DNA from 4 places in the Pseudocitrobacter faecalis genome. Region 4 is predicted to be linked to each of the others. Evidence: predicted binding sites of a transcription regulator. Region 4 holds the regulator's gene; each other region holds the start of a gene.

Region 1 (5,468 bases), 2.0 Mb from region 4:
GAACGTCCTCCAGAAAGCGCTCAACGGGCTCATTCAGCGCCGATATTCTCAGCAATGCGCAGGCGAAGGCCGAAGAGGATGATACGCGAGCTCCGGTTTCATCGGCGGCCAGTTCCCGGATGCGGCTCCAGTGGTTCACCGTCTCATGGAATGTTTGTAAAAACCACATTGCCATATCCAGGGCGGAATACAGCACAAGGCGATCTATCCAGGCATCCTGCATGTTTTTGGCCATCTGTTGCAGGCTATTTTGCATGCCCGCGTAGAGGGGGGCGAAGCGCAAGCTGTACTGCGTATCCTCGCCGGTAAAGTGACCTAACTCATGCCCCACGACAGCGGCAATCTCCGCTTCATTAAGGAGTGACAGATACGTCAGCGGTAAATAGAGTGTATTCCCCGTTAAGCGCTCGCCCTTTTCAATTTGGACAGGGTTAGCCGTAACATAAAAACAGTCAAAAAACCCCACGACAATGTTATCTGGTGGCGTAAGCTGCGCCTGAGAGGTAAGGATCCGAACCCACTGCCAGAGTTCAGGCGCCTGCATTTCTGGCAGATTGACGCCTATCACCCGCGAATCTTCAGGCTCAAACAGGGCAAAGCATTTACGCACAGAAAAGAAACTTTTAATGATCATCCAGAGTATGGCAAATACCGCTAACACCATGGCGAAGAGCAATTTTATCCCGCCGCCATTCATCTCTACGTGACCCATTGTCCAGATAATTTCAGAGAGCACTAAGGCAACGGTCGCGAGGCCGCAAAAAAGAATGTCTCCAACCATCATAAAGGGCAGCAGTCGTCGGCAGAGATTAAACTTTTGGATGAGCACATCCTGGGAACGTCGCGAAGTGCGCGCACTGGCCTTACACACCATAACCGCGCTTCCCAGAATAAACATCGCCACCAGACTTAACAGAAGCGCCAGCATGGCTAATCCAAACTGGATAACTTCTATATCATCAGTATTATCACTTGCCCGCCAGCATTTCCATAATCCATATATAAAGAGAAACAGCGGGGTATAAAAAAGATTAAGAACCCTTTTTCTTTCCATAGAAAAACTCATCCATTTAAATTAAGAATATTATTAAGTAATTTAATTGCAATGCGTTATATATTTAATGAATAAATCACTTTGTAAAATTCATTACAAATTAGCAAGGCGGTGAAATTAATTTTTTATTATAAAAGAAAAGAGTTGAAAGGGAAGAAAAACAAAAAGTGGCTGGAAACACAAATCGTACTCTGCGCTTCCAGCCATTCTATTACTCGATACCTTTGCTACGCAGGTAATCTTCGTAATTACCGCTGAAGTCAATGACGCGCTCCGGCGTAATTTCAATTACACGCGTCGCCAAAGAGCTAACAAACTCGCGGTCGTGAGAAACGAAGATCAGCGTGCCTGGATACATTTCCAGCGCCATATTCAGGGATTCAATGGATTCCATATCCAGGTGGTTGGTCGGTTCATCCATCACCAGCACGTTCGGTTTTTGCATCATCAGTTTACCGAACAGCATGCGGCCTTTTTCACCACCGGAAAGCACTTTCGCCGGTTTCTTGATATCGTCCTGGCTGAACAGCAGACGACCCAGAATACTGCGCACCGCTTGTTCGTCATCGCCTTCCTGTTTCCACTGGCTCATCCATTCGAAGACGGTCAGATCATTTTCAAATTCGAATTCATGATCCTGCGCGTAGTAGCCAATTTGTGCGTTTTCAGACCATTTCACCGTGCCTTGATCCGGCGTTAAGTCGCCAACCAGGGTTTTCATCAGCGTAGATTTACCCACGCCGTTGGTGCCGAGAATAGCCAGTTTCTCGCCCACTTCCAGCAGCAGGTTAACGCCTTTAAACAGCGGGCCGTTATCAAAGCCTTTGCTGAGCGCTTCCACTTCCAGCGCGTTGCGGAACAGTTTTTTATCCTGCTCAAAACGAATGAACGGGTTCTGGCGACTCGATGCTTTGACTTCGTCGAGCTTGATTTTGTCAATCTGACGCGCGCGGGACGTTGCCTGGCGAGATTTAGAAGCGTTGGCGCTGAAGCGGCTGACGAAGGATTGCAGGTCAGCAATCTGCGCTTTCTTCTTGGCGTTGTCGGCCAGCAGACGTTCGCGCGCCTGGGTGGCGGCAGTCATATATTCGTCGTAGTTACCGGCGTAGACGCGCAGCTCACCGTAGTCGAGATCCGCCATGTGGGTGCAGACCATGTTCAGGAAGTGACGGTCGTGCGAAATGATGATCATGGTGCTGTCGCGCTCGTTCAGCACCTGCTCCAGCCAGCGAATGGTGTCGATGTCCAGGTTGTTGGTCGGTTCATCGAGCAGCAGAATGTCCGGGTTAGAGAACAGTGCCTGGGCCAGGAGCACACGCAGCTTCCAGCCTGGTGCCACTTCGCTCATCGGGCCGTAATGCTGTTCCAGCGGAATACCCACGCCCAGCAGCAGTTCACCGGCGCGCGCTTCAGCGGAATAGCCGTCCATTTCGCCGTATTTCACTTCAAGATCGGCCACTTTATAGCCGTCTTCTTCGCTCATTTCGGGCAGTGAGTAGATGCGATCGCGCTCTTGTTTAACTTCCCACAGCTCACCGTGCCCCATGATGACTGTATCCAGTACGCTGAACTCTTCGAAGGCGAACTGATCCTGACGCAGCTTACCGATGCGTTCGTTCGGGTCGAGAGAGACGTTGCCGAGCGTCGGTTCAAGATCGCCGCCGAGGATTTTCATAAAGGTGGATTTGCCGCTCCCGTTAGCGCCAATCAGGCCGTAACGGTTGCCGCCGCCAAATTTGACGGAGATGTTTTCGAACAGCGGCTTACTGCCAAACTGCATGGTAACGTTGCTGGTAACTAACACGGAAGTATCCTGAGGAATGTGACAAACCGCCTATTATGCCACAATTCCGAATTAAAATCGCCCGCCTTCGTAACGGGCTAAACTGTCACCTAAGTGAAAAAAATGTGATTTCGTACACATCTGAATTCCCTGTTGCCGGGAATGCACATATAATGCGCTTCCATCATACATCCGATTTTCCAACCACAGCCTGAGTGGCACTGATATCTCGAACAACATGAACATGAAATTAACAACACTTTTCGCTGCGGCGCTTGCAGTCGTTGGCTTCTGTAAAACCGCATCCGCAGTGACATATCCGTTGCCGACGGATGGTAGTCGTGTCATTGGTCAGAATCAGGTGATCACCATCCCTGAGAACAATAAGCAGCCGCTGGAATACTTTGCGGCGCAGTATCAGATGGGTCTTTCCAATATGCTGGAAGCTAACCCGGGCGTGGATACGTATCTGCCGAAAGGCGGCACTGTGCTCACTATTCCGCAGCAACTGATTCTGCCGGATACCGTACATGAAGGCATTATCATCAACAGCGCGGAAATGCGTCTGTACTACTACCCAAAAGGCACTAACACGGTCATCGTGCTGCCAATCGGGATTGGCCAGTTAGGAAAAGACACCCCGATTAACTGGACGACCAAAGTAGAACGTAAGAAAGCGGGCCCGACCTGGACACCGACAGCGAAAATGCACGCGGAATATCGCGCGGCGGGTAACCCGCTGCCGGCCGTGGTTCCGGCTGGCCCGGATAACCCGATGGGACTGTACGCGCTGTACATCGGCCGCCTGTACGCCATTCATGGTACCAACGCCAACTTTGGTATCGGTCTGCGCGTGAGCCACGGTTGCGTGCGTCTGCGTAACGAAGACATCAAATTCCTGTTCGAGAGCGTGCCGGTCGGTACCCGCGTACAGTTTATCGATGAACCTGTGAAAGCGACCACGGAACCAGATGGCAGCCGCTTTATCGAAGTACACAACCCGCTGTCCGTGACCGAAGCACAGTTTGAAGGCGGTGAAATTGTTCCGGTTACGCTGAATTCTGCGGTGCAGAAAGTGACCTCTCAGTCTGATGTAGACCAGGATGTACTGAATCAGGCGATTCAGAGCCGTGCGGGTATCCCGATTCGTCTGAACTGATTAGGTTCAGATGTGAAAATGGCGAAGCGGATGCTTCGCCATTTTTTTTGGGGTTAGTGCGTTTTTTTTCCCTCACCCTAACCCTCTCCCACAGGGAGAGGGGACCGTTCGTGCCCGCTTTTCTCCCTCTCCCTGTGGGAGAGGGCCGGGGTGAGGGCATCAGCGCACAACTATCACCCATTATTCACCATCACAAACCCGCCATGATCGTAGCGATAATGGCAGTGCGCATACTCCAGCGGCGTACCGTCTTCCAGATAAATAACCTGCTCCAGTTCCAGTACCGGGTCGGTCTCATCGCAGTTGAGATACTCTCTGTCGCGCGCATCCGGCTTACAGGCGCGCACTACGCGATAGGAACCCATCATCTTTAAGCCCAGCGTTTCCCGCACGTAGCGGAATACCGAACTTTCGAGATGTGATTTATTCAGCCCCGGCACCAAAGATACCGGCATTACTGTCATATCCAGTGAAATCGGTTCACCGTTAACCAAGCGCAACCGAATAAAATCGTATACCGGCGCGTCGGCGTTAATCAGCAACGAGGCCTGCTCTTTTTCATCCGGGAACCGCACCTCAAAGGCAATCACTTGGCTTGTCACCTCGCCAAGATGCCGCCAGGTTTCGGTTGCGCCAAAGTAGTCACTGCCCGAGACATCCCATTGCGAAAGCTGGCGGAAGTTTTTGCGCACAAACGTCCCCTGCCCCTGACGCGCGTAAATCATGCCTTCAACTATCAGCTGGCGCATCGCCTGCTGAATCGTCATGCGGCTGGTCTTGAACTCAGCCGCCAGCGCCAGTTGATCGGGCAGCGGCTCCGTCGCCGGATAACGCTGACTTAAAATGCGCTGTTTAATTTCCTGCGCGATGGAGAGGTACTTCGCCGCCATCTTCCACTCCTTTTTTGGTGTTACATCTCTTCGCCGTTGCTGTGGATCACCCGCTTCAACCACGCATAGCTTTTCTTCGGTACACGGCGCAAATCCTTCAAATCATGGTTTTCACGGTTCACATACACCACGCCATAACGCTTACGCATGTCGCCCTGAGAGCTGAGAATATCAATTAACCCCCACCCCAGATAGCCTATCACCTGTGCGCCATCCTCAAAAATGGCCTCTTTCATGGCGTTGATATGATCGCGATGATAGGCGATGCGGTAATCATCAGCGACCGGCGTTTCGCCGTCCCAGGATTCAATCACCCCGATACCGTTCTCAATCGGGAAGACCGGCAGACGCCAGTCGTTATAGTAGCGCGTAATGATACTCCGGAATCCGAGGGGATCGATTTGCCAGTTCCATTCCGTGGCTTTCAGGTGGGGGTTTGGGGTATCGCCAAAGAGCATATAGTGATTGACGGCAGTCCCTTCCGGAATGGGATCGCTACTCAACGTGCGGCTCGCATAGTAGCTGAAGGCCATATAATCATTTTTGAGCGTCGAAAGCGCCGCGAGATCTTCATCGTGATAA
Region 2 (5,468 bases), 3.7 Mb from region 4:
GTAAATGCCTCAGGTGTGTAGGGCAGATGTTGTATTTGTTGTTTGTATGTAGCAATTTTGTGGTAATTGAAATGAGTTGTACAATGGCTTTCCATGCAGCGTCATAACCTGGAGGTTATTGCTAATGGCAAACTGGACGCAGAAACTGAAGCTTCATCACCTGCAAATGCTGGTCGCGCTGGGCGAACAGTGCAATCTGACGCAGGTGGCGAAAATGATGCACATCACCCAACCTGCCCTTTCCAAGTGGCTGACACAGTTCGAAGAAGAGGTCGGGATCACACTTTTCGAACGCCATAGCAAAGGATTACGTCCCTCGGAAGGGGGAAAGCTGCTGCTTGCGCACGCGCAACGGTTAATCAACGATCTCGAACGTTCGCAGTTTGAGATGGAACGGTTTAAGCAGGGTGGCCTGGTCGGTAGCCTGAAAATCGGCTGCTCGCCGGTCGCGACCGATTGCGTCTCGCAGGCGATTTTCCCGCTCCTCAAAGAGATGCCTTCCCTGCATCTGAACATTGAAGAAAAAGTAATGACGCCGTTGCTGCATGATTTGCAGTCTGGCGTAGTGGATGTGGTGGTCGGGCGAATTGGTGGGCGAGCGCTGGAACTGCCGTTAAATTACCAGGTGTTATATACGGAACCCGTTTGTTTTGTTGCCCGCACCGATCATCCTCTCGCCGCTTACGACCGTCTAAGCTGGAAGGATCTGGAGCCCTGGCGCTGGATAGTCTGGCCGAGCGGCACGCCCATCCGCCAGAGTATTGATAACGCCCTCGTAGATAACGGCGTGATGCTGCCGGAAAACACCATCGAATCCGCCTCAATGAACGTCAGCGTCAACCTGCTGCAAAGCAGCGAGATGATTTCTATTCTTTCTTTACGACTGGCTGAACGTTACGCCCAACAGGGGCAACTCACTATTCTCGCGCTGCCCAAAATTGAGCAAAAAGGCAGCGTCGGCGTATTCTGGAGAAAAAACGATCAGCCCTCGCAGGCGCTGAGTCGTTTTCTTTATCATTTATCGCATCCGCTTCTGTCAGATGCCTGATGTTCCGCTTGTCTATGTCAGGTATGCTCACAATTCATGATGTGATCAGTAGCACATTTCTGGCTTTAATTGTATGATGAATGCGTTCCATCAAGGGTAACCAACATGAGCAAATCGCTGAATATTATCTGGCAATACCTGCGTGCTTTCGTCCTGATATATGCCTGTTTATATGCGGGAATCTTTATCGCCTCGCTGCTACCGATCACCATCCCCGGCAGTATTATCGGGATGCTAATTATGTTCGTTTTACTGGCACTGCAAATTCTGCCGTCGAAGTGGGTTTTGCCGGGCTGCTACATTCTTATCCGCTACATGGCGCTGCTGTTCGTGCCCATCGGCGTGGGCGTGATGCAATATTACGACCTGCTGAGCGCCCAGTTCGGCCCTATCGTCGTCTCCTGCGCGGTCAGTACGCTCGTCGTTTTCCTGGTGGTGAGCTGGAGTTCGCACATTATTCATGGCGAGCGCAAAGTGGTTGGTCAAAAAGGAACTGACGAATGATGCACTCTATCTGGTGGTCGTTGCCGCTGACGCTGGCGGTCTTTTTTGCCGCACGCTGGCTGGCCGCACGGGTCAAATTCCCGCTACTGAATCCGCTGCTGGTGGCGATGGTGGTGATTATTCCCATCCTGCTACTGACAGGTACACCTTACGATCACTATTTTCAGGGCAGCAAAGTCCTGAACGATCTGCTGCAACCGGCGGTCGTGGCTCTTGCTTTCCCGCTGTATGAACAGTTACATCAAATCCGCGCGCGCTGGAAATCGATTATCACCATCTGCTTTTTCGGCAGCGTGGTCGCGATGATTACCGGTACCTCGGTGGCGCTGTTAATGGGCGCATCGCCTGAAATTGCCGCCTCTATTTTACCGAAGTCGGTCACGACGCCGATTGCAATGGCGGTTGGCGGCAGCATTGGCGGCATTCCAGCGATTAGCGCTGTCTGCGTGATTTTCGTCGGGATCCTGGGCGCGGTATTTGGCCATACCCTGCTGAACCTGATGCGCATTAATACCAAAGCCGCGCGTGGCCTGGCGATGGGGACAGCTTCGCACGCCCTCGGTACTGCCCGTTGTGCAGAAGTCGATTATCAGGAAGGCGCGTTCAGTTCGCTGGCACTGGTGCTGTGCGGGATTATTACCTCGCTCGTCGCCCCGTTCCTGTTCCCGATTATTCTCTCTGTGGTCGGCTAAAATGCGACAAGTCACACATTTTGTAAAACGATTGCATGTGTTGCATAAATAATGAGATTTAGATCACTCATTTAAGCGTGATCGGCACGTACACTGTTTACCCTTACACTGTTACGAGGCAACGACATGCATCCACGTTTTCAATCTGCTTTTTCGCAACTGCCTGCGGACCTGCAAACAGCCATCGCCCCTGTGCTGGCTGATGCACACTTCTCCGCAATGCTGAGCGCCGGGCAGGTCTCATCGCTGCGTAGCGCGACAGGACTGGACGAAGACGCGTTGGCCTTCGCGCTCCTGCCGCTGGCTGCCGCCTGCGCGCGCGCCGACCTTTCCCACTTCAACGTTGGCGCCATTGCGCGCGGCGTCAGTGGGAACTGGTATTTCGGCGGCAATATGGAATTTCTGGGCGCGACCATGCAACAAACCGTCCATGCCGAGCAAAGCGCCATCAGCCACGCCTGGCTGCGCGGTGAAAAAGCCCTTGCGGCGATCACCGTTAACTACACCCCTTGCGGTCACTGCCGTCAGTTTATGAATGAACTGAACAGCGGGCTGGCGCTGCGCATCAACCTGCCGGGCCGTACGCCGCATACGCTGAAGGATTATTTGCCGGACGCGTTTGGGCCAAAAGATCTCGACATCAAAACGCTGTTGATGGATGAGCAGGATCACGGTTACCCACTGGAAGGCGATGCGTTAACTCAGGCTGCCATTAAAGCCGCGAATAAAAGCCACACCCCATACAGCAAATCGCCTTCTGGCGTGGCGCTGGAACTGGCTGATGGTACGATTTTCAGCGGCAGCTACGCTGAGAATGCGGCCTTCAACCCAACGTTACCGCCGTTGCAGGGTGCGCTGAATCTGTTAAGCCTGCATGGCTATGATTATCCTGCCATTACCCGCGCGATGCTTGCTGAACGCGCCGATGCGCCGCTCATCCAGTGGGATGCGACGGTGGCGACGCTCAAAGCGTTAGGCTGCCAGAACATCGACCGCGTCCTTCTCGGTTAATCATTCAGTGCGGGCGAAAGCCCGCAACTGGCGAATTTCCCTGCAATTAACGCGCTGATTCTTGCTCTTAAGCGGCGGGTACAGTAGCCTGAAGACTCCTTTTCACCATCATTGAGCCTTTTATGTTGAAGCGCGTGTTTTACAGCCTGTTAGTCCTGCTCGGCCTGCTGCTGTTGACCGTGTTAGGTCTTGATCGGTGGATGAGCTGGAAAACCGCGCCGTATATCTATGACGATCTGCAGGATCTCCCATACCGCCAGGTCGGTGTGGTATTAGGCACCGCTAAGTATTATCGCAAAGGCGTCATTAATCAGTATTACCGTTATCGTATTCAGGGTGCGCTTAATGCTTATAACAGCGGCAAGGTGAATTATCTGCTGCTGAGCGGCGATAACGCACTGCAAAGCTATAACGAGCCGATGACCATGCGCAAAGATTTCATTGCCGCTGGCGTCGACCCGGCGGATATCGTGCTCGACTACGCCGGTTTCCGTACGCTTGATTCCATCGTTCGCACACGTAAGGTCTTCGATACCAACGATTTTATTATCATCACCCAACGCTTCCACTGCGAACGCGCGCTGTTTATCGCGCTGCATATGGGCATTCAGGCCCAGTGCTACGCCGTGCCTTCGCCGAAAGATATGTGGAACGTTCGCCTGCGTGAATTCGGTGCGCGATTTGGTGCGCTGGCCGATCTCTACGTCTTTAAACGTGAACCGCGATTTTTAGGCCCGCTCATTCCGATTCCGACACAGCATGAAGTGCCGGAAGATGCCCAGGGCTACCCGGCAGTGACGCCGGAGCAGTTGCTGAAATTGCAGAAACCGTAATGTGTAAAATATTACGCATTACGTAACGCCGGAACAGATTATGACAATGCCTGCGAATAATAAAATCAATAATTCGATAGCAACGGTCAATAAAGTATTCAGGCCTTTTGGCTTACAAATGGGTTTAATGCCCACAACACCCAGTCGGCTGATTAATTTGCTCGGTACGGTAAAAAATAACGACATCATGACAGGCCGCGTGTAAATCATAAACAAAAGCCCGAAGCCAGACAGCTTCGGGCTTTTTGTTATCCGTGACTTATTTCTTACGCGCGTATTTCAGTGAATCCAGCGCTACGGCGAAGATAATAATTGCCCCTTTAATAATGTACTGCCAGTACGGGTTAACGCCGATGTAGGTCAGACCATAGTTGATAACCGTAAAGATAATCACACCGGTGACCACACCAAGCACCGTACCCACGCCGCCACTGAAGGAAACCCCTCCCACAACGCAGGCTGCAATGGCATCCAGCTCATACATAAAGCCAAGGTTGTTGGTCGCAGAACCAATTCGCCCCGCTTCCAGTAGACCGCCGAAAGCGTAGAACACACCGGACAGCGCATAGATAACCAGCAGGTTTACCGCCACGTTCACGCCGGAAACTTTCGCCGCTTCCGGGTTACCGCCGATGGCGAAAATGTTTTTACCGAAGCGGGTTTTGTTCCACAGCACCCAGACAAACGCTACGGCAATCAACGCATAGAACGTAATGTAGGAGAGACGGAAACTGCCGAGCGCAATAAAGCCCTGCGCAAAAGTGGAGAAGCCGCTATCAAAACCAGAAATCGGCGAGGCGCCCACAAAGTCGTAATACAGGGAGTTAATCCCGTACACAATAATCATGGTACCCAGGGTGGTAATAAACGGCGTCACGTTCAGATAAGCAATAATAATGCCGTTGATCAGGCCGATGATCGCACCAATCGCGCAGACAATCAGGATGACCAGCGCAATCGGCATGGTCGCCATTTCCGGGAACACCTTGTTGGCGTTATCCACGGATTGGAGCAGCGTCGCGGCAATCACCGCCGCCAGCCCTACCTGGCGACCAGCAGACAGGTCAGTACCCTGGGTGACAATCAACCCCGCCACCCCAAGCGCGATGATAATACGTACAGAAGACTGGGTCAGGATGTTACTTAAGTTCAGCAAACTTAAAAACGTCGGGTCCTGAAAAATAATAATCGCCAGCAGAACTAAAAGAACGACGTAAATACCGCCCTCTTTCAGATAAGTGAGAAAGCTTTTTTTATTTAACGCACTCATGTCGAGCCCCTGATCTTAAAGGTGCAATGACGCAAGACGGAGAATTTCGTTTTGCGTTGTTGTTTTTGTGTCTACAATTCCGGCAACCAGACCGTTGCTCATTACCAGAA
Region 3 (5,468 bases), 3.4 Mb from region 4:
CCTTCGCGAAAGGCTTCGGCTGGGGCGCGGAGCTGAACGTGCGCTTTATTTTTGAAAAAGCCTTTACCGGTCGCAACGGGGAAGGTTATCCGCCAGAGCGTAAAGAACCGCAGGTTCGTAACGCGGGCATTCTGAACCAGGTGAAAGCGGCTGTGGTGAAGGAAAACTATCTTGATACGCTGCGTGCGATTGACCCGGAGCTGGTGAAAACCGCCGTTTCTGGCCAGCGTTTCCAGCAGTGTTTCTTTGAAAATTGCCAGAATAAAGAGATCGAAGCGTTTGTGCGTGAGATCCTCGGGTAATTCTGTATGAAATGAAAATCCCCACTTGCGTGGGGATAGAGACTGATGGCAAACGCGAAATTGCCTGATGCGCTCCGCTTACCAGGCCTACAAGAATTCTGCAATATATTGAATTACTGCGATTTTGTAGGCCGGATAAGGCGTTTACGCCGCATCCGGCAAGAACAAAGTGCACTCCGTCAGCAATCTGAATCCCCAGCGGTGTGGGGATTTTTGATTCTATGCTTTCACCTTTTGAGATACCGACACACCAGCATCTTTAGTCAGCCGTAGCGTGTCCATCATCCCAACCAGACAGATCAGAGCGATAAACACAAACGCCAGTCTGAAGCTTATTCCCGGCATGGCGCCGAGTGCCAGCACTTCACTCACTTTCTCCCCCAGACGAATACCGATTGCCCCAAGGGTGATCCCAAGTCCAATGGCTAACTGACTGGCGGTGCTGAACAGCGTATTGGCATAACTCATCTGCGAGCCGGGCACGTCGGCAAAAGCCAGCGTGCTCACGCCGGTGAACTGGATGGAGCGGAATACGCCGCCTAAATAGAGCACCAGTAATATGGCCCACTCGGGAGTTTGTGGCGTTAAGAAGGCGCAGGCGACCAGAGCCACAACGTTCAAAGCGCCATTAATCAGTAACAGGCGGCGGAATCCCAGCCAGCGAATCAGCGGTGTCGTGGCGGGCTTGATGGTCAGATTGCCGACAAATACCGCCAGTACCAGCAGGCCTGAATGGAACGGATCCATCCCAAAACCGACCTGAAAAAGCAGCGGCAGCAGGAAAGGCACCGCACTGATTGAAGCCCGGAATAGCGATCCTCCGTACATCGTGACCCGGAAAGTCGGTACGTTCAGCGCATCCAGACGGATCATCGGCCATTTGGCTCGCCGGAAATGGTACAGCGAGTAATAAAATGCCAATCCGCCAATAGCAAAGAGTGTCAACACCACCCAATTGTGTATGCGTTGACCGCCCAGCGCTTCCATGGCGCACACCAGGCATACCATCGCCACCGAGGTAGCGAGAAAACCAGGCAGGTCAAAGGGGCGGCGTTCGTCATCGCGGATGTCGGGAATGATACGTAGCGACAGCAAAATGGCGATAATGCCCAATGGAACGTTAATAAAGAAGATCCACCGCCAGTCCGCGACGCTGGTGATAAACCCACCCAGCGGCGGCCCGATAATGGGGGCGATGAGCGCGGGCCAGGTGAGCGTGGCGATAGCCGTGATGAGCAGATGTTTTGGTGTAGTACGCAGAACTGCCAGACGTCCAACGGGTACCATCAGCGCGCCGCCCATTCCCTGAAGGATGCGCATGGCGACAAAACTATCGACGGTGGTTGCCAGGCCGCAAAATACGGATGCCAGGGTAAAAATGGCCAGCGCCAGGGTGAATATTTTCCGTGCGCCGAATCGGTCGGCAATCCAGCCGCTGGCGGGGATGAGAACGGCCAGTGTGATCAGATAGGCGCTGATACCAATGTTAAGATCGACGGCGTCTTCACCAAAACTTTTGGCCATGTCGGGCAGGGCGGTGGCGATCACGGTGCCATCAAGAAACTCCATAAAAAACGCCCCGGCAACCAACAGAGCAGCAGGCGACAGTCCGCGCTTGTTTTGTGCCTGGAGAGGCTCACTCATTTTTGTTTTACCCTATCAAAATAATCTGCAATTTTTCTAATATAAGTTTTTAGCTAAGTAACGGATTTGTTTCAGATAATAGATCTTAATCGCGGTTTGCTGAAAAATTAAACGTGACGCATATCTCGTTTTGGTTGATTTTTGTGATGAATGTCATACTATGTGTCAAAAGACAATAACACCTGTGTAACAAAATCGGAGCATCACAATGAAACAACGCATGCGCAAAATCCTCAAAAGCATGTTCGAGAACTATTGCAAAACTTTCAAAGACGTACCGCCAGGCGCTATGTTCTGATAAAAAAACCTGCCACGGCAGGTTTTTTTATGTCTGCAAGGAGCACGCTTCGTTCCTTTCGGGTACCATAGTACCCCTAAATGTTAAGGAGCGTATATGTCCCAGAACCTGACTGCTGATGAAGAACTGGTATCCGACGTGGTAGCCTGCCAGTTGGTCATTAAGCAAATTCTTGATGTCATCGATGTCATCGCCCCCGTCGAAGTGCGTGAGAAAATGTCCACTCAACTGAAATCTATTGATTTCGCTGGGCACCCATCAGCTGATCCGGTCACGCTGCGCGCGATCCAAAAAGCCATTGCCCTGATTGAGCTGAAGTTTACACCGCAGGGTGAAGCACACTGATTGATACGGGTTATGCAACCGGCAGGTTTATGCTGCCGGTTGTCGCTTGGGAAGGGATTAATGCACCTGGTGATTCACCACGTTCAGCAGATGCTGATCGGTTTGTTGCATACACAGCCCCGCTTTATTGGCGTTGCGTACTTCCTCAAGAATGGCCTGCAATAAAACGCCATCCTGCTGTTGCTCTTCTTCAAGATTGGTCAGGAAGTTCAGCGTGCTGTCGTCGCGCAGAACCTTTGCCTGCTCGGCCAACTCAGAAAGCGTAGTGCTGCGCTGGTTGTACTCTTCAATGGTCTTCAGGAAGAGTTCTTCGAGTGATGCACACTGTTCTTCGTGTGGCTCGATGGCTTTCACGACCGGATAGCCGCCAGATTTCTTCATGTAATCAAATACCCGCATCATTTGGGTGACGCTGGTTTGCGCCTGCGCGCGAAGGAAAGTCGCGGTGCCGTTGAGGCGTTGTTCAGAACACCACTCGCTCAGACGGAGATAGAGATTAGATGCGTAAAACTCAAGGTTCATTTGAGTATTCAGTTTTTGAACCATTCCTGGGACTGCCATACCAATATCCTTATTTCCTGGAAGGGACAACTCACGTTAACAGGCGGATTTTTACTTTAAATTGATACGCTACAATGAAGCAGCCTGAATTAATTTACGTTTAAATCACGCTATTTACGCGTCAGAGAACAATAACAGAATGTAATATTCAATGACCTCTGAATGTGACCGATGTACGATTCCTGACTCGGCTCGAAAAATAATACCGCGCACTCCAGCCTAAGAAAACTCTTAAGTTTGTTCATTTACTTTTTGTTACAACTATATTCCAGAAAAGGATTATCTCTACGCGCGTGACCGTAATGAATTATTACAGTTGTATGATTTATATAGTGAATATATTACCTGTCAGCTTTGTTTGTGATCGCATTAACATTTTTTGGCGGGATCACAAAAAACCACTTCACTGTTTGTCAGGCATTACGTACTCTTCACATAATAAAATGAAACAGTGGTTTATTTTTGTTTGGTTTTTGGGTAAACAATCACTTCAATAACCAGGAAATTGTTTTAGATCATTTTTGCCAATATGAGGTCGATCGGTTCACGCGCAATTATTTGGCAAATCCCCGCTTACGATAAAACAGGAGTTATCATGAAACAGGTTGCCGTGCTGTTAGCACCCGGATTCGAAGAAGGTGAAGCGATTGTCACAATTGATATTCTGCGTCGTTTGCATATTCACGTTGAACTGGTGTCCTGCGCTGAATCTCGTGCGGTGGTGAGCTACCACGATATTCCGATGGTAGCAGATGCGACACTTGCAGAACGTAGGGATAAAATCTACGACGCCGTGGTTCTGCCGGGTGGGCCGCAGGGCAGTGTCAATCTGGCTGCGAATAAAGATGTCGTGAAATTTGTCGCCGCGCATGATGAGGCGGGGAAATATCTCTGCCCGATTTGTTCAGCTGCTGCTCGCGTGCTGGCAGGTAATGGTTTGCTTAAAGGGCGCCGCTATGTCTGTTCCGGCGACTTATGGCAGGATATTACTGATGGCGTGTATATCGACGCCCCGGTCGTGGAAGAGGGGAATCTTATCAGCGGTAAAGGTTTTGGTCATGTATTTGATTTTGCCTTTACTGTGGCGGCACGCTTATTAGGTGACGAAGCGCCAGTACGCGAACACGCAGACCACATTTACTATTCGTGGTAACCCCTGAACAAGGATGGGTTAGCTAACAATATAGATTATCATGCTATTACCGGGGCGAATTGTCAGACAATTCGCCCTTTCTGTATGTCATTTTCTGCTAAATCCATGCATGCAACTACTGTAATTCTGCGGTGTGATGCGGCTCTCTTATGGATAAATATTTTCCCGCTATTAATGTGCTAACAACCGTAATGCCGTTAACGAAACGGCTAATACGTTGTTTTATGTCCTAATTAAAATTTTAAACCGATTATTTCCCTACAAATAAAAGCACTAAGGCTGGAGTATACCATGCACAAATTCACTAAAGCGCTGGCCGCCATCGGCCTGGCAGCGGTTATGTCACAATCAGCTATGGCGGAAAACCTGAAGCTCGGTTTTCTGGTGAAGCAGCCGGAAGAGCCGTGGTTCCAGACCGAATGGAAGTTTGCAGACAAAGCCGGTAAAGATCTGGGTTTTGACGTTATTAAAATTGCCGTGCCCGACGGCGAGAAAACCCTGAACGCCATCGATAGCCTGGCGGCTAACGGCGCGAAAGGGTTTGTTATCTGCACGCCGGATCCGAAACTGGGCTCGGCGATTATGGCGAAAGCCCGCGGTTATGACATGAAAGTGATCACCGTCGATGACCAGTTCGTTAACGCTAAGGGCAAGCCGATGGATACCGTTCCGCTGGTGATGATGGCGGCCAGCGAAATCGGCGCGCGTCAAGGGCAGGAGCTCTATAAAGAGATGCAAAAACGCGGCTGGGACGTGAAAGAGACCGCCGTGATGGCGATCACTGCTAACGAGCTGGATACCGCGCGTCGCCGTACCACCGGCTCGCTGGAGGCACTGAAAGCCGCGGGCTTCCCGGAAAAACAGATTTATCAGGTTCCAACCAAATCGAATGATATTCCCGGCGCGTTTGATGCCGGTAACTCCATGTTAGTTCAGCATCCAGGCGTGAAACACTGGCTGATTGTCGGCATGAACGATAACACCGTTCTGGGCGGCGTGCGCGCGACGGAAGGCCAGGGCTTTAAAGCGGCAGACGTCATCGGTATCGGCATTAACGGTGTGGATGCGGTGAACGAACTGTCGAAGGCGCAGGCCACGGGCTTCTATGGTTCTCTGCTGCCAAGCCCGGACATTCACGGCTATAAAACCAGCGAAATGCTCTACA
Region 4 (5,468 bases):
AGGTAGCCGCGTGTGGGATCAGCAGGGGAAAGAGTACGTCGATTTCGCGGGCGGGATTGCCGTAACGGCGCTGGGGCATTGCCATCCGGCGCTGGTTGAGGCGCTGAAATCGCAGGGCGAAACCCTGTGGCACACCAGTAACGTGTTCACCAACGAACCGGCGCTACGTCTGGGTCAGAAGCTGGTGGACGCTACCTTTGCCGAGCGCGTGGTGTTCATGAACTCCGGTACAGAAGCCAACGAAACCGCGTTTAAACTGGCGCGTTACTACGCCTCCACGCGTCATAGCCCGTACAAAAGCAAGATTATTGCTTTCCACAACGCTTTCCATGGTCGCTCGCTGTTTACGGTTTCCGTCGGCGGTCAGCCAAAATATTCCGATGGCTTTGGCCCGAAACCGGCGGATATCGTCCATGTTCCGTTTAACGATTTGCACGCGGTTGAAGCGGTGATTGACGACCATACTTGCGCGATTGTGGTGGAACCTGTTCAGGGTGAAGGTGGCGTGCTGGCCGCTACGCCGGAATTTTTACAGGGGCTGCGGGATCTGTGCGATAAGCATCAGGCGCTGTTAGTGTTTGATGAAGTGCAGAGCGGTATGGGGCGTACTGGTTCGCTGTTCGCGTACATGCACTATGGCGTGACGCCGGATATCCTCACCAGCGCGAAAGCATTGGGCGGCGGTTTCCCGATTAGCGCCATGCTCACCACCGAAGAGATTGCCAGCGCATTCCATGTTGGCTCCCACGGCTCGACCTACGGTGGTAACCCACTGGCGTGCGCCGTGGCAGGGGCGGCATTCGATATTATCAATACGCCTGACGTACTCGATGGCGTTCATACCAAACGCGAACGTTTCGTGAAGCATTTGCAGGATATCGACGCGAAGTATGATGTCTTCAGCGATATTCGCGGAATGGGCCTGCTGATTGGCGCGGAGTTGAAAGAACCGTATAAAGGCCGCGCGCGTGAATTCCTTTATGCGGCCGCTGATGCCGGTGTCATGGTGCTGAACGCCGGGCCGGACGTGATGCGTTTCGCGCCGTCGCTGGTGGTGGAAGAGAAAGATATCGACGAGGGTATGACGCGCTTTGCACAGGCGGTGGCGAAAGTCGTCAGTTGATATGCCGGTTTAGCCAGATACCGTGCCGTGGCCGCTGACGCCATGCCACCGACGAAATGGTGTGCATGGTGTTGAGGTGGCCCAGAACACGCTGGAGATGCTGTTCCATGGTGCTGAGTGGCCCGTGGGACAGCGTATCCGGTGACTCCATGATGTTCACATCCCCGCTACTGCCCGATTCATCATACTCCAGCCGCTGCTGACAGCGTTGCAGGGCGACTTCACACGATTCCAGATAACGCTGCATCAGCTCCGGTGAGAGCGTATCGTGCTCACGCGCCAGCGTGGTCATGGCGTTGATATGTTCAACGATGAACTGGCTGTGCGTCACCCAAAGTTTCATATCTTCCAGATAGTGCGTATTAAAGCCCGGCTCCTGCATTGCCTGATTGAGTGAGTTAAACAGGGCGTTATGCGCCTGATTGACGCGCATACGTTGATACGCCAGTTTTTCGGCAGGAGGGTCGTCACTCAAAATTAACTGTATTGCTTCCTGATCCGCTTCCAGCGCGGAGTGTGCATTTTTGCGCAGCAGGCCACTTTGCCACTGCGGCCACAGCCACAGCATGCCGCCAAAAGCAATCAGGCAGCCGATAATGGTGTCGGCGAAACGCGCTACGATAAACTGCTCGCCGTTGAGCGTCAGCAATTGCAGGGTGTACACCGCCGTAATGGTGAAACCGACCGTCGCCCAGCCGTAGCTTTTGCGAATAATCAGATAGCTTATCAGGGTGATCACCAGCATTGCGGTCAGCGCAAACCCTTCCGGGAAATGGTAGTGCAACGTTACGGCGGCAATCACCAGCCCCGCCAGCGTGCCTGCCGCTCGGTGGAAGATACGCACGCGTGTCGCGCCGTAGCCGTTTTGTGTCACCAGCAGCACGGTCATTAAGATCCAATAGGGTTTTGGCAGATGCAGCGCCGCCCCCATCAGGCTGGCGATGCTCAACATGACGCTTAAGCGCGCAGCATTACGCAGCGCGGGCGATTTCAGCGACAGATAGCTTTTCAGCGCCGGGAACAGGGGCAGGCGACGTTCTTTGTCGGCCATCAGGTTTCGCGGATAAAGGGGGCGCTGCGCGCGCAACACTTTGGCGATGCGGCTGAAGTGCCAGGCGCAGAACTGCCCGACCGGGTTATCCGGATGCTGACGGGCAATTTTCTCCAGCGCGCCAATTTGTTTATCCATGTTGAAGCGCGTCGGGAAGCGGTGATAGAGAATATCATCGGCCATGACCCGCAGGCGTGCGGCGACGGTCTGCGCGTTCCAGCGAATCACCGCTTCGGCGTGGCTACGCTCAACCAGCTTTTGCACCTCTTCCGGCTGATGCAGGCTCACTGAAATGTGCTCCTGCAAATCCAGCCCCATCTGGAAGGCGCGCAGCAGACGCTTGTAATCATTGTGTTGATTGGCTGCCAGCATATGCATTTGCTGGTAACACTGGGAAATCAGATCGACCACTTTCTGCTGACGGTTAAGCAACGGCGGCAGGGCGGTATTGGGATCGGTATGTTGCGTCAGCAAGCTATATTTAGCTTCGCAGTACTCGGCCAGTTGGCGATAGAGCAGGCTCAACGACTCGCGCAGCGGTTGTTCACGCCACAACCAGAACCAAAACCAGTTAAACAGCCCGTACCACAACGTGCCGAGCGCGTAGATAAGTAGCGGCTCCCAGATGGGCATATTGCCCGCCAGGCTCAGGGTAAAAATGGCGGCTATCAGCGAGGCCGGAAGTAATCGCCCGTGCAGGGCGCTGATTTCGGCGGTAACGCCCAGCACCATCGCCAGCCCGGTGAGGATAAACGGTAGCGGGATATCATCGGCCAGCAGCAGTTGCACAATCAGGCTGCAACCAGCGAACAGCGACCCACCGATAATCAGGCGTTTGAAGAAGCGTTTATGAGGAGTATCCAGCCCGGCGATGTTGCAGCAGGCAGGCACCAAAGAAAACAGTAAACCGTGTTGAAGTTGGCCGAGGATCAGGCCGACGGCGACCGGCAAACATAACACCAGCGTTTGCCGCAGTGCATAGTTGACTTCCGGGTGGTAAATCAGCCTGCGCCACATAAGAGACAAAAACGGCGTATTGTGCGAACAATACGCCGTCAGACGAGATTAACGCGTGCCGTAAACGACGATCGTTTTACCGTGTGCAGAGATCAGGTTCTGATCTTCCAGCATCTTCAGGATGCGGCCCACTGTTTCGCGGGAGCAGCCGACGATCTGACCGATTTCCTGACGGGTAATTTTGATCTGCATACCGTCCGGGTGGGTCATGGCATCCGGCTGTTTCGCCAGATTCAGCAGCGTCTGCGCGATACGACCGGTTACGTCGAGGAACGCCAGGTTACCGACTTTCTCAGAGGTCACCTGCAGACGGCGCGCCATCTGAGAGGAGAGACGCATCAGGATATCCGGGTTAACCTGGATAAGCTGACGGAATTTTTTGTAGGAGATTTCAGCCACTTCACAGGCGGTTTTCGCCCGAACCCAGGCGCTACGTTCCTGACCTTCTTCAAACAGGCCCAGTTCGCCGATGAAATCGCCCTGGTTGAGGTAGGAAAGGATCATCTCTTTGCCTTCCTCATCCTTGATGAGTACTGCCACGGAGCCTTTAACGATGTAATACAGCGTTTCCGCTTTTTCACCCTGGTGAATCAGCGTGCTCTTCGATGGGTACTTATGAATGTGGCAATGAGACAAGAACCATTCGAGTGTCGGGTCTGTTTGCGGTTTGCCAAGCACCATGCGCGGTTATCCTCTGTTATAAGCTATCGCCAGCGGCATAAATCAGGCCGCCACTGGTTGAAATAATATCCTTCCCTCTACCTGGGAAGTTGGCCGTCAAAGATTGTCGCGACCAGTAAGTGATGTCCTCTGCATACATGCAGTACGTTTATGTATCTCTGTAGCATCCCGACTGTTTTAGCATAGCTTTCGCCGTGTGTCTCCTGGTGTCTCGCTTCAGCATGACCCAGGTCTACTTCCGTTGCGAGATTTGTTATGTGCGCGTAATCTGACAATAAATTTGCAACTCTGGAGTGACAATTATGCAAGCGCGTGTGAAATGGGTGGAAGGGTTAACCTTCCTGGGTGAGTCGGCTTCCGGGCACCAGATTTTGATGGATGGCAACTCAGGTGATAAAGCGCCAAGCCCCATGGAAGTCGTGCTGATGGCGGCGGGTGGCTGTAGCGCCATCGACGTGGTGTCTATTTTGCAAAAGGGCCGCTATGACGTGACCGATTGTGAAGTTAAATTGACGTCTGAACGCCGTGAAGAAGCGCCGCGTCTGTTCACGCATATTAATCTGCACTTCATAGTGACCGGCAAAGAGCTGAAAGATGCGGCGGTGTCCCGTGCCGTAGATTTGTCGGCTGAGAAATATTGTTCAGTGGCGCTGATGCTGGGCAAAGCGGTGAACATTACCCATTCTTATGAGGTGGTGGAGGGGTAAGTTGACGGCCCCCCTCACTCCGGCCCTCTCCCAGAGGGAGAGGGAGAAAACCGCACAATCGGTACCCTCTCCCTCTGGGAGAGGGTTAGGGTGAGGGGCCCAGCCCGCACCGTTCACCCAATCTTCTTCCCTTCCATCAATCTCTGCACCAGCGGCGTCATGATCAATTCCATCGCCAGCCCCATCTTGCCGCCGGGAACGACCAGCGTATTCATATGCGAGATGAATGATCCCTGCAGCATCGCCAGCAGCCAGGGGAAATCGATATTGTCGAGATTGCGGAAGTGGATCACCACAAAGCTCTCATCCAGTGACGGAATGCCTTTGGCGGCGAACGGGTCAGAGGTGTCGACCGTCGGGACGCGCTGGAAGTTGAGATGTGTGCGTGAGAACTGCGGCGTGATGAAGTTGATGTAATCTTCCATTGAGCGCACGACGGAATCCATCACCGCCTCGCGGGAGTGACCGCGCTCGCTGGTGTCGCGGATCATCTTCTGGATCCACTCCAGGTTAACGATTGGCACTACGCCGACCAGTAAATCCACATGTTTCGCCACATCGTGATGCGGCGTCACCACGCCACCGTGCAGCCCTTCAAAAAACAGCACGTCGGTTGGCTCTGGCAGAGGTTGCCACGGGGTGAAGGTTCCCGGCACCTGATTCCACGGCACCGCTTCATCGTAGGTATGCAGATATTTTCGCGACTGTCCGGTGCCGCTGTGCCCGTACTCGCGGAACGTCTGTTCCAGCAGGCTGAAGTCGTTGGCATCCGGGCCGAAGTAGCTGATATGGCGCCCCATATCGCGCGCCTTACGGATGGCTAAGTCCATTTCCGGACGCGTGTAGCGGTGAAAACTGTCGCCTTCCACCTCTGCGGCGTGAAGCTTAA

What was found. Region 4 encodes CRP, which controls carbon source genes, mostly activating them, when cyclic AMP is high. Its sites were predicted from a motif close to ATGTGANNNNNNTCACAT; they were not measured.
Region 1: the regulator CRP is predicted to act here: its motif matches at 2,961-2,978, upstream of ACOXYR_RS14090 (ABC-F family ATPase).
Region 2: the regulator CRP is predicted to act here: its motif matches at 2,296-2,313, upstream of cdd (cytidine deaminase).
Region 3: the regulator CRP is predicted to act here: its motif matches at 2,088-2,105, upstream of azuC (stress response protein AzuC).

The regions. Positions count from the first base shown of each region.
Region 1 covers NZ_CBDDNJ010000002.1:2,827,642-2,833,109, forward strand. The annotation lists gene ACOXYR_RS14085 (M48 family metallopeptidase) at 1-928, opposite strand, end outside; gene ACOXYR_RS14090 (ABC-F family ATPase) at 1,266-2,858, opposite strand; gene ldtB (L,D-transpeptidase) at 3,076-3,996, shown strand; gene ACOXYR_RS14100 (GntR family transcriptional regulator) at 4,170-4,886, opposite strand; gene ACOXYR_RS14105 (glycoside hydrolase family 1 protein) at 4,907-5,468, opposite strand, start outside.
Region 2 covers NZ_CBDDNJ010000002.1:1,159,473-1,164,940, reverse strand. The annotation lists gene ACOXYR_RS06080 (LysR substrate-binding domain-containing protein) at 125-1,048, shown strand; gene ACOXYR_RS06075 (CidA/LrgA family protein) at 1,154-1,552, shown strand; gene ACOXYR_RS06070 (CidB/LrgB family autolysis modulator) at 1,549-2,244, shown strand; gene cdd (cytidine deaminase) at 2,371-3,255, shown strand; gene sanA (outer membrane permeability protein SanA) at 3,378-4,088, shown strand; gene mglC (galactose/methyl galactoside ABC transporter permease MglC) at 4,348-5,358, opposite strand; gene mglA (galactose/methyl galactoside ABC transporter ATP-binding protein MglA) at 5,374-5,468, opposite strand, start outside.
Region 3 covers NZ_CBDDNJ010000002.1:1,474,731-1,480,198, forward strand. The annotation lists gene ACOXYR_RS07625 (RpiB/LacA/LacB family sugar-phosphate isomerase) at 1-302, shown strand, start outside; gene ACOXYR_RS07630 (MFS transporter) at 522-1,946, opposite strand; gene azuC (stress response protein AzuC) at 2,155-2,244, shown strand; gene ACOXYR_RS07640 (DUF2766 family protein) at 2,341-2,589, shown strand; gene ACOXYR_RS07645 (non-heme ferritin-like protein) at 2,647-3,150, opposite strand; gene ACOXYR_RS07650 (DJ-1/PfpI family protein) at 3,746-4,303, shown strand; gene ACOXYR_RS07655 (arabinose ABC transporter substrate-binding protein) at 4,595-5,468, shown strand, end outside.
Region 4 covers NZ_CBDDNJ010000002.1:4,851,689-4,857,156, forward strand. The annotation lists gene argD (bifunctional acetylornithine/succinyldiaminopimelate transaminase) at 1-1,123, shown strand, start outside; gene ACOXYR_RS23305 (YccS/YhfK family putative transporter) at 1,116-3,191, opposite strand; gene crp (cAMP-activated global transcriptional regulator CRP) at 3,240-3,872, opposite strand; gene ACOXYR_RS23315 (OsmC family protein) at 4,175-4,579, shown strand; gene ACOXYR_RS23320 (phosphoribulokinase) at 4,693-5,468, opposite strand, start outside.